DNA from 3 places in the Pseudomonas asgharzadehiana genome. Region 1 is predicted to be linked to each of the others. Evidence: predicted binding sites of a transcription regulator. Region 1 holds the regulator's gene; each other region holds the start of a gene.

Region 1 (3,261 bases):
CAGGGGTCGATGAAGATCACCGGCAATACCGTGACACTGACGCGCACCCCAAACGGTGATATTGACGTCGTGACCTCGGTGGGCAACCTGGCTTACTTCGAACAGAAGCAGTCGGCTACCGATACAGGCCCGATGAAGGGCTACGGCAAGACCATCCAGTACCATGCCCAGCAGAACCGCATTGTATTGATCGACCAGGCCAAGGTGCTGAGCCCCGATGGCAACTCCACGGAAGGTGAAAAAATCACCTATGACACCGTGAAGCAGATCGCCAACGCCGGTCGAGCCAATGGCAACAAGGTAACTGCGCCACGTCCGCGTATCGACATGGTTATCCAGCCGAAGAAGAAGGCCGAGTAATGGCAACCCTGAAAGCCCAGCATCTGGCCAAGGCCTATAAAAGCCGTCAGGTCGTGCGCGACGTCAGCCTGTCGATCGACAGCGGCCAGATCGTCGGCTTGCTCGGCCCCAACGGCGCCGGCAAGACCACATGCTTCTATATGATCGTCGGCCTGGTCCAGGCAGATCAGGGTCGCGTACTAATCGACGACCTGGATGTCAGCCATCAGCCGATGCACGGCCGTGCTCGCGCCGGTATCGGCTATCTCCCGCAAGAAGCCTCGATCTTCCGCAAACTGTCGGTTGCCGACAACATCATGGCTATCCTTGAGACCCGCAAGGAACTCGACCGTGACGGCCGCCGCCAAGAGCTGGAAAGCCTGCTGCAGGAGTTCCACATCAACCACATTCGCGACAACCTTGGCATGAGCCTGTCCGGTGGCGAGCGTCGTCGCGTGGAAATCGCCCGCGCCCTGGCGACCGCGCCAAAGTTCATCCTGCTGGACGAACCGTTTGCCGGCGTCGACCCGATTTCGGTCGGCGACATCAAGCAGATCATCCATCACCTCAAGGCCAAGGGTATCGGCGTATTGATCACCGACCACAACGTGCGTGAAACCCTCGATATCTGCGAAACCGCGTATATCGTCAACGATGGCCAGTTGATCGCCGAAGGCGATTCCGCGACCATCCTGGCCAACGAACTGGTCAAGGAAGTGTACCTGGGTCACGAGTTCCGCCTGTAAAACCACCTGTATGAACAGGGGGTGGCAGGTCGTTTGTCCGAAGCGCGCGTACCAAAGAAAAACCTACGGTTTTTTTATTGTTACCGCGCTCTAGGCAAAGCCCTCGATATCAGGCATATAATTTGCTTATGTTTGGCGCTCACGCGCCCTGTCGTGGATGGCGCATTGCGCCGGCGAATAAGGTGTTAAGCCCCTGCCATGAAACCATCGCTAGTCCTGAGAATGGGCCAGCAGCTGACGATGACACCGCAGCTGCAACAGGCCATCCGCCTGCTCCAATTGTCGACCCTGGACCTGCAACAGGAAATCCAGGAGGCCCTGGAGTCCAATCCGATGCTCGAACGCCAGGAAGAAGGCGACGACTTCGATAATGCAGACCCGCTGGCCGACAACATCGAGCAAAAAACCAATTCCGACGTGCAGGAACCCTCCTACCAGGAAACCGCCCCAACGGTGGATAACCTTGAGGAAGGCGACTGGAACGAACGCATTCCCAACGAACTCCCGGTGGATACCGCCTGGGAAGACGTCTACCAGACCAGCGCGAGCAGCCTGCCCAGCAACGATGATGACGAGTGGGACTTCACCACCCGCACCTCCGCCGGCGAAAGCCTGCAGAGCCATCTGTTGTGGCAACTGAACCTCGCACCGATGTCCGACACCGATCGCCTGATCGCCGTCACGCTGATCGATTGCATCAACAACCAGGGTTATCTGGACGAGACGCTCGAGGAGATTCTGGAGGCCTTCGACCCTGAACTGGACATTGAGCTGGACGAAATCGAAGCCGTCCTGCACCGCATCCAGCAGTTCGAGCCTGCGGGCATTGGCGCCCGCTCCCTGAGCGAATGCCTGTTGCTGCAACTGCGCCAGCTGCCCGCCAAGACACCTTGGCTGGCTGAAGCCCAGCGCCTGGTCACCGATTACATCGACCTGCTGGGCAGCCGCGACTACAGCCAGTTGATGCGCCGCATGAAGCTCAAGGAAGATGACCTGCGCCAGGTTATCGAACTGGTGCAAAGCCTCAACCCGCGCCCGGGCTCGCAGATCGAGTCCAGCGAAGCCGAATATGTGGTCCCTGACGTGATTGTGCGCAAGGACAACGAACGCTGGCTGGTGGAATTGAACCAGGAGTCGGTGCCACGCCTGCGGGTCAACCCGCAATATGCCGGTTTTGTGCGCCGCGCCGACACCAGCGCCGACAACACCTTCATGCGCAACCAGTTGCAGGAAGCCCGCTGGTTCATCAAGAGCCTGCAGAGCCGTAACGAAACCCTGATGAAAGTTGCCACCCAGATCGTCGAGCATCAGCGCGGCTTCCTGGAATACGGCGACGAGGCGATGAAGCCTCTGGTGCTGCATGACATCGCCGAGGCGGTAGGCATGCACGAATCAACGATTTCACGGGTGACGACGCAAAAATTCATGCATACCCCACGGGGTATATATGAGCTCAAATACTTTTTCTCCAGCCATGTCAGCACCTCCGAAGGCGGCGAATGCTCGTCCACGGCGATCCGCGCGATCATCAAAAAACTGGTTGCCGCGGAAAATCAGAAAAAGCCGTTGAGTGACAGCAAGATCGCTGGTTTACTGGAGGCACAAGGCATTCAGGTCGCCCGTCGAACCGTCGCCAAGTACCGCGAGTCCCTTGGGATCGCGCCTTCCAGCGAGCGTAAGCGTTTGATGTGACGGGCGGGCCACAGCGTTCCAGTGGCAGGCGTCTTTGCCTGCCGCTTTATGCACTGGCAACGAAGGAGAAGCTGTATGCAAGTCAACATCAGTGGACACCAGCTGGAAGTCACCAAGCCCCTGCGTGAGTACACCGAGAGCAAGCTGAACAAGCTTGCGGGGCATTTTGACAAGATCACCAACGTGCAGGTCATCATGGAGGTCGATAAGCTCAAGCAGAAAATCGAGGCCACCCTGCACGTACCGAATGCCAAGCTCGTCGCCAATGCTGAGCATGAGGACATGTACGCGGCGATTGACTCGCTCTACGACAAGCTGGACCGCCAACTCATAAAGCATAAGGAAAAGAATCTGCACCTGATGCAAGGTACAGGTCGTTAACTCTCCCCCCATGATCCGACTTGAAACCATCCTGACCCCCGGCCGTTCCCTCGTGAACGTGCCGGGCGGCAGCAAGAAAAAAGCCCTTGAACAAATTGCCAAC
Region 2 (3,261 bases), 2.4 Mb from region 1:
CGGATCACTTCCAGATGGTGCAGTGCAGCCCCGGCATCATTTACCAGGCCAAATAACCGACGCTTTAAAAACAAAAACGGGAGACCTTTGCAAAGTCTCCCGTTTTTTATTCGCGCAAAATCGCTGCCGGTCCTCATCAACAGCGCTCAGGGCGTGGTGCTCATTTGGAGGGGCCCCAGGGACAGGCCATGTTGCCCGCTGGGCACTGTTGCGTTGAAGATGCCGAGTCGCACGGTTCCCGTCGTGGCGGCGGTAAATGTTCCTGTTCCGATTTGGCGTCGGGCATCAGTAATAGTGGTGACGTCAGGCCCGATCCGGCTGCCGTTTATCGTCATGTGCAGGGTCGACCCGTCGCTGACGGCTGTACTTCCCGTCACCTCGAAGCTGCAGTTATAGGTGCGTCCTGCCGTTACCGGAACTGCACGGGTGATGATGTGGGAGCTGGTGGCCTGATTGTTGAACTGGTTAACGACCACGCGGCTACCGATCACGCTTAGCCGCGACACATAGACGCCTTGTGCTACCCAGCCTTGAAAGGTGCCGTCGCTGAAGTCCCATGACTGGTCTGGTGGCACCACAATGGGCAGGCGACCGATGTTTATTCTCGCCTCCCCTGCAGTGGAATACAGCCCTCCACGCAGGATGCGGGCCCGCAACTGGACTTCGGTGCCCGCACTGGCGATGACAATGTTCGTGGGAATCAGAATCCGCAGCGAAGCGGTGCTGTGGGCAATATTAAAGCTTTGATTGTGCGTGCCACCAAGAACGGTGCTGTTGAGGCTCAAATAGAAATAATCGGCTGGCTGCATAGGAAAATCCAACCTCAGTATGGCGACGTCGCCGCTCAGTCGGGCAGGGTCAAGATTCGGGATCGGCTGTGTCGAATCCTGTTCGACAAACCTGGGGGCCGGGATTATCAACATGTCGAGCCTCTGCGTTGTGCTTAAGGGGGTCGGTTGATAAAGCATCAAAGCCTACGCGTGTCGCAATTGTCATAAATAACAGTACGGACAAACGGTTAAATACCCCGGCCCCCTGCGCACACCGTTTATAGCCCTCCACTCGCAAGCGGCAAGCCCGATTGCCGCTTTACTGGCGCTACGCGGAAATCGCTTGCCGCTTTTCTGGCATCACCGCCGGCAACATTGCCGCAAGCCCTTGAAATTCGGGCTCTGCTCAGGTTGGCATGCACCTTGCTATAGTCCTGTTAACGAACAGCAGGTCAGCCTAAAGGTTTCCGCCATGAGCATCAGCTTCGATAAAGCGCTCGGTATCCACGAACAAGCCCTGGGCTTCCGCGCCCAGCGTGCCGAAGTCCTGGCCAACAACATTGCCAACGCCGACACCCCGAACTACAAGGCTCGGGACCTGGACTTCTCCGCTGTGCTCGCTGCACAGCAGGACAAGACCAAGAACGGCACCTTCGCCTTGAACATGACCAACAACCGTCATATCGAAGCGCAAGGCCTGAGCAGTGGTGACGAGTCGTTGCTGTATCGCACGCCGATGCAGCCATCGATCGACCAGAACACCGTCGACGCCCAACTGGAGCAATCGGCTTATGCCGAGAACTCGGTGAACTTTCAGGCCAGCTTTACCCTGCTCAACAGCAAATTCAAAGGGCTGATGTCAGCCCTGCGTGGAGAGTAAGCCATGTCCCTGTCCAGTGTTTTCAATATTGCCGGCAGTGGCATGAGCGCCCAGACCACGCGCCTCAACACCGTCGCCAGTAACATCGCCAACGCCGAGACTGTGTCTTCGAGCATTGACCAAACCTATCGCGCCCGGCACCCGGTGTTCGCCACCATGTTCCAGGCCGGCCAGAACGGTGGCAGCGATTCGTTGTTCCAGGAACAGGACGCCGCCGGCAAAGGCGTGCAGGTACTCGGTGTGGTCGAAGACCAGAGCAACCTCGAAGCGCGCTACGAGCCTAACCACCCGGCAGCGAACGAAAAAGGCTACGTGTATTACCCGAACGTCAACGTGGTCGAGGAGATGGCCGACATGATCTCCGCCAGCCGCTCGTTCCAGACCAACGCGGAAATGATGAACACCGCCAAAACCATGATGCAAAAGGTCCTGACCCTGGGTCAGTGATAAGGGGCGCCAAATAATGGCCATCGTTGATACGTCTAACAACACGGCAGTCCAGGACCTGTTCAATTCCAAGGTCAAGACTGCAACGGACAACAGCAGCCTGGGTGATGCTTCCAAGACCGCGACGGGCAACCAGTCGCTGGGCAAGGACGCGTTCCTGCAACTGCTGGTGACCCAACTGAAAAACCAGAACCCGCTGTCACCCCAGGACAACGGTGCATTCGTGGCCCAGCTGGCGCAGTTCAGCAGCCTCGAAGGCATCAACACCCTGAACGACTCGGTGAATAACATCTCCAGCAACTTCAGCTCCTCGCAAGCGCTGCAGGCTTCTTCGCTGGTCGGGCGTTCGATCATCACCCAGACCGACAAGGCCCTGGTGGATACCAGCAAGAGCATGACCGGCTCGGTGGCCGTGACCGCGGCGACGGGTAACGTCACCGTCAAGATCACCGACAAAGACGGCAACCTGGTGCGCACCCTCGATTTGGGCGCCCAGAGTGCCGGTACGTCGGACTTTATCTGGGATGGCAAGAACGGCAACGGCGAGGTCGCCCCAGCCGGCACCTACACCTTTGCGGCCACGACCAAGAATGACAAGGGCGACGCAGTGGCCCTGGCAACATCGCTGCCGGCAACCGTGACCAGCGTGACGTTGAGCAAGACCGGCGGCGAAATGCTGCTGAACCTTGCAGGTGGCATGGGCAGCGTGAAGCTGTCGCAAATTCAGACTATTGGTACATAGAGCCGGCTAGATACGGCAGAGGGAGAGAAACATGTCTTTTAACATCGGCCTTAGCGGCCTCTATGCGGCCAATAAACAACTGGACGTGACCGGCAACAACATCGCCAACGTCGCGACCACCGGCTTCAAGTCGTCCCGTGCGGAATTCTCCGACATCTATGCCGCGTCCAAACTGGGTACCGGCCAGAACAGCATCGGCAACGGCGTGAACCTGGCGGCGGTGTCCCAGCAATTCACCCAGGGTGACGTCAACGGCAGCGGCGGTATCCTGGACATGGCGATCCAGGGTGGTGGCTTCTTCGTGCAGAAGGGCAGCGACGGTTCGCTGGAGTACACTCGCAGCGGTGCCTTCCGTGCCGACAAAGACGGCTATATCACCAACAACACCGGTACCTCGCGTTTGCAAGGCTATGCGGCGGACG
Region 3 (3,261 bases), 570 kb from region 1:
TCGCCATGTCGAACTGTTGTTCTTCGTACTCCACGCGGTTGCGCTTGGCGTGGGTCTTGGGATTCACCGAGATGACCCCGCAATATTCAGGCATATGCTTGGCGAAGTCGGCGGTGCCGATTTCTTCCGCCAAATCGATGATGTCCTGCTTGTGGCTGGCGATCAGCGGGCGCAGCACCAGCTTCTCGGTCACGCAGTCGATCAGCGACAGGTTCGGCAGCGTCTGGCTGGAAACCTGGGAAATCGCTTCGCCGGTCACCAGCGCGTCGATCTGCAATTGATCGGCGATACGGGAGGCCGCGCGCAACATCATACGCTTCAATACCACGCCCATATGACTGTTATCGACTTTGCCGAGAATTTCGCCCAGCACTTCCTCGAACGGTACGCTCACAAATAGCACGCGTTGGGAGCTGCCGTACTTCTTCCAGATAAAGTGCGCAACTTCCATCACGCCCAATTCGTGTGCGCGCCCACCCAGGTTGAAGAAGCAGAAGTGGCTCATCAGGCCGCGGCGCATGATCTGGTAGGCCGCCACCGTGGAATCGAAACCGCCGGACATCAGCACCAGGGTCTGTTCCAGGGCGCCGAGCGGGTAGCCGCCGATGCTGTTGTGCTGGCTGTGGATCACAAACAACCGTTGGTCGCGAATTTCCATGCGCACTTCAATTTGCGGCGCTTTCAGGGAAATTCCAGCGGCGCCGCACTCGCGACGCAGCTTGCTGCCGACGTATTTCTCCACGTCCATGGAGCTGAACGGGTGCTTGCCGGCACGCTTGCAGCGCACCGAAAAAATCTTGCCTTCAAGGCTGTCGCCAAAATGCAGTTTGCATTTTTCGGTGATGTCGTCGAAGTCGCCCAGCGCGTACTCGTCAACCTGCAGGAAGTGTGCGATGCCCGGCATGCAGCTCAGGCGCTCGGTCATATCCTTCAAGGCTTTGGCGTCGGTCAGGCGGGTTTCCAGCTCGAGGTTGTCCCACACGCCATTCACCACCACAGCCGGGTCCAGATCTCGGAGCACGGCACGGATGTTCTTGGCCAATTGACGGATAAAACGCATCCGTACCGGTCGGCTCTTGATGGTGATTTCGGGGAAGACTTTAACGATTAATTTCATGGAAACAGCGCGCGCCGGGCCTGCTGAAAAAGGGGGGCGCGGATTATAGCGGAAATCGCTCAAGGTTTAACCAGTTAATATGCACTCACACCGCAACGCACTAAAGCGGTGCATTTGCATGCGCATGCGCCACATTGCAGTGCGCTATTTTCGGGCTTTTGTCGCTGCGCACCTTTATAGGGTCGCTTTTGGCGCAAAAAACCCATGTTGGCGCACTGGCATGCAATTTGCTCTCTTGTGAGGCAGGTTGCCATGGCGGACTATCCGCGCCGGCATCACCCACATTCTAAGGGCTAACTCCACTACCCCAGCCCGAAGCCACCCGGAGGACACTATGTCGAAGTCGGTTCAACTCATCAAAGATCATGACGTTAAATGGATTGATCTGCGCTTCACGGACACCAAAGGCACTCAGCACCACGTGACCATGCCGGCTCGCGACGCGCTGGATGATGCTTTCTTCGAAGAAGGCAAAATGTTCGACGGTTCCTCCATTGCCGGCTGGAAAGGCATCGAAGCCTCCGACATGATCCTGATGCCGGACGACAGCACTGCCGTCCTTGACCCGTTCACCGAAGACCCAACCCTGATCATCGTCTGCGACGTGATCGAGCCTTCGACCATGCAAGGCTACGATCGCGACCCACGTGCGATCGCCAAGCGCGCCGAGGAATACCTGAAGTCGACCGGTATCGGCGACACCGTATTCGTAGGCCCGGAACCAGAGTTCTTCATCTTTGATTCGGTCAAGTTCAAGTCCGACATCTCCGGTTCCATGTTCAAAATCTTCTCCGAGCAAGGCTCGTGGATGTCCGACCAGGACGTGGAAGGCGGCAACAAAGGCCACCGTCCAGGCGTCAAAGGTGGCTACTTCCCGGTTCCGCCGTTCGACCACGACCACGAAATCCGTACCTCCATGTGCAACGCCATGGAAGAAATGGGCCTGGTCATCGAAGTTCACCACCACGAAGTGGCGACTGCCGGCCAGAACGAAATCGGCGTGAAGTTCAACACCCTGGTAGCCAAGGCTGACGAAGTCCAGACCCTGAAGTACTGCGTACACAACGTAGCTGATGCCTACGGCCGTACCGCTACCTTCATGCCTAAGCCACTGTACGGCGATAACGGTTCGGGTATGCACGTTCACCTGTCCATCGCCAAAGAAGGCAAGAACACCTTCGCCGGCGAAGGTTATGCCGGCCTGTCCGACACCGCCCTGTACTTCATCGGCGGTATCATCAAGCACGGTAAGGCCCTGAACGGCTTCACCAACCCGTCGACCAACTCCTACAAGCGTCTGGTCCCAGGTTTCGAAGCACCGGTGATGCTGGCCTACTCGGCTCGCAACCGTTCCGCCTCGATCCGTATTCCTTACGTGTCCAGCCCACGCGCTCGCCGTATCGAAGCGCGCTTCCCTGATCCGGCAGCCAACCCATACCTGGCCTTCGCTGCGCTGGTCATGGCTGGCCTGGACGGCATCCAGAACAAGATCCACCCAGGCGATGCCGCCGACAAAAACTTGTACGACCTGCCGCCTGAAGAGGCCAAAGAGATCCCACAAGTGTGCGGCAGCCTGAAAGAAGCCCTGGAAGAGCTGGACAAGGGCCGTGCGTTCCTGACCAAAGGCGGCGTATTCAGCGACGACTTCATCGATGCCTACATCGAGCTCAAAAGCGAAGAAGAAATCAAGGTTCGCACCTTCGTACACCCACTGGAATACGAGCTGTACTACAGCTGCTGATCCGGTAGCGCTGCTTGACGCAGCGTGATGAAAAAGGCCTCCTTCGGGAGGTCTTTTTTTGCCCGGGAATTAACCCGAATCCCCCCTCCCTCCCACAAGGAGATCAGCATTGAAACGTCGACTTGCGTTCGCTTTAGTGTTTTTCAGCGCCAGTGCATTGGCTGCGCCCCCCACTCTTGAGCCGCTGCTCAACAGCATCGCCGAACGCCTGGAAATCGCCGACCAGGTGGCGCTGAGCAAATGGGACAGCAAAAAACCGGTGGAAGATAAGAAGCGCGAACAAGAAGTGATCGCCAGCGTTGTCGCCCAGGCGCCGAGCTACAAACTGGCACCCGCCGCCGCCGAGCAATTCTTCTCGGCCCAGATCGAGGCAAACAAGCTGGTGCAGTACACCCACCTGTCC

Evidence for each region. The regulator sigma-54, encoded in region 1, starts transcription at its own class of promoters, with help from an activator protein. The targets are predictions, from matches to a motif close to ANTGGCATNNANNTTGCTNT.
Region 2: the regulator sigma-54 is predicted to act here: its motif matches at 1,181-1,200, upstream of flgB (flagellar basal body rod protein FlgB).
Region 3: the regulator sigma-54 is predicted to act here: its motif matches at 1,332-1,351, upstream of glnA (glutamate--ammonia ligase).

What each region holds. Positions count from the first base shown of each region.
Region 1 covers NZ_CP077079.1:1,159,132-1,162,392, reverse strand. The annotation lists gene lptA (lipopolysaccharide transport periplasmic protein LptA) at 1-360, shown strand, start outside; gene lptB (LPS export ABC transporter ATP-binding protein) at 360-1,085, shown strand; gene KSS96_RS05220 (RNA polymerase factor sigma-54) at 1,284-2,777, shown strand; gene hpf (ribosome hibernation-promoting factor, HPF/YfiA family) at 2,853-3,158, shown strand; gene ptsN (PTS IIA-like nitrogen regulatory protein PtsN) at 3,169-3,261, shown strand, end outside.
Region 2 covers NZ_CP077079.1:4,848,100-4,851,360, reverse strand. The annotation lists gene cheR (protein-glutamate O-methyltransferase CheR) at 1-56, shown strand, start outside; gene KSS96_RS21905 (hypothetical protein) at 147-923, opposite strand; gene flgB (flagellar basal body rod protein FlgB) at 1,243-1,650, shown strand; gene flgC (flagellar basal body rod protein FlgC) at 1,654-2,097, shown strand; gene flgD (flagellar hook assembly protein FlgD) at 2,114-2,839, shown strand; gene flgE (flagellar hook protein FlgE) at 2,871-3,261, shown strand, end outside.
Region 3 covers NZ_CP077079.1:590,035-593,295, reverse strand. The annotation lists gene thiI (tRNA uracil 4-sulfurtransferase ThiI) at 1-1,117, opposite strand, end outside; gene glnA (glutamate--ammonia ligase) at 1,452-2,858, shown strand; gene KSS96_RS02655 (chorismate mutase) at 2,968-3,261, shown strand, end outside.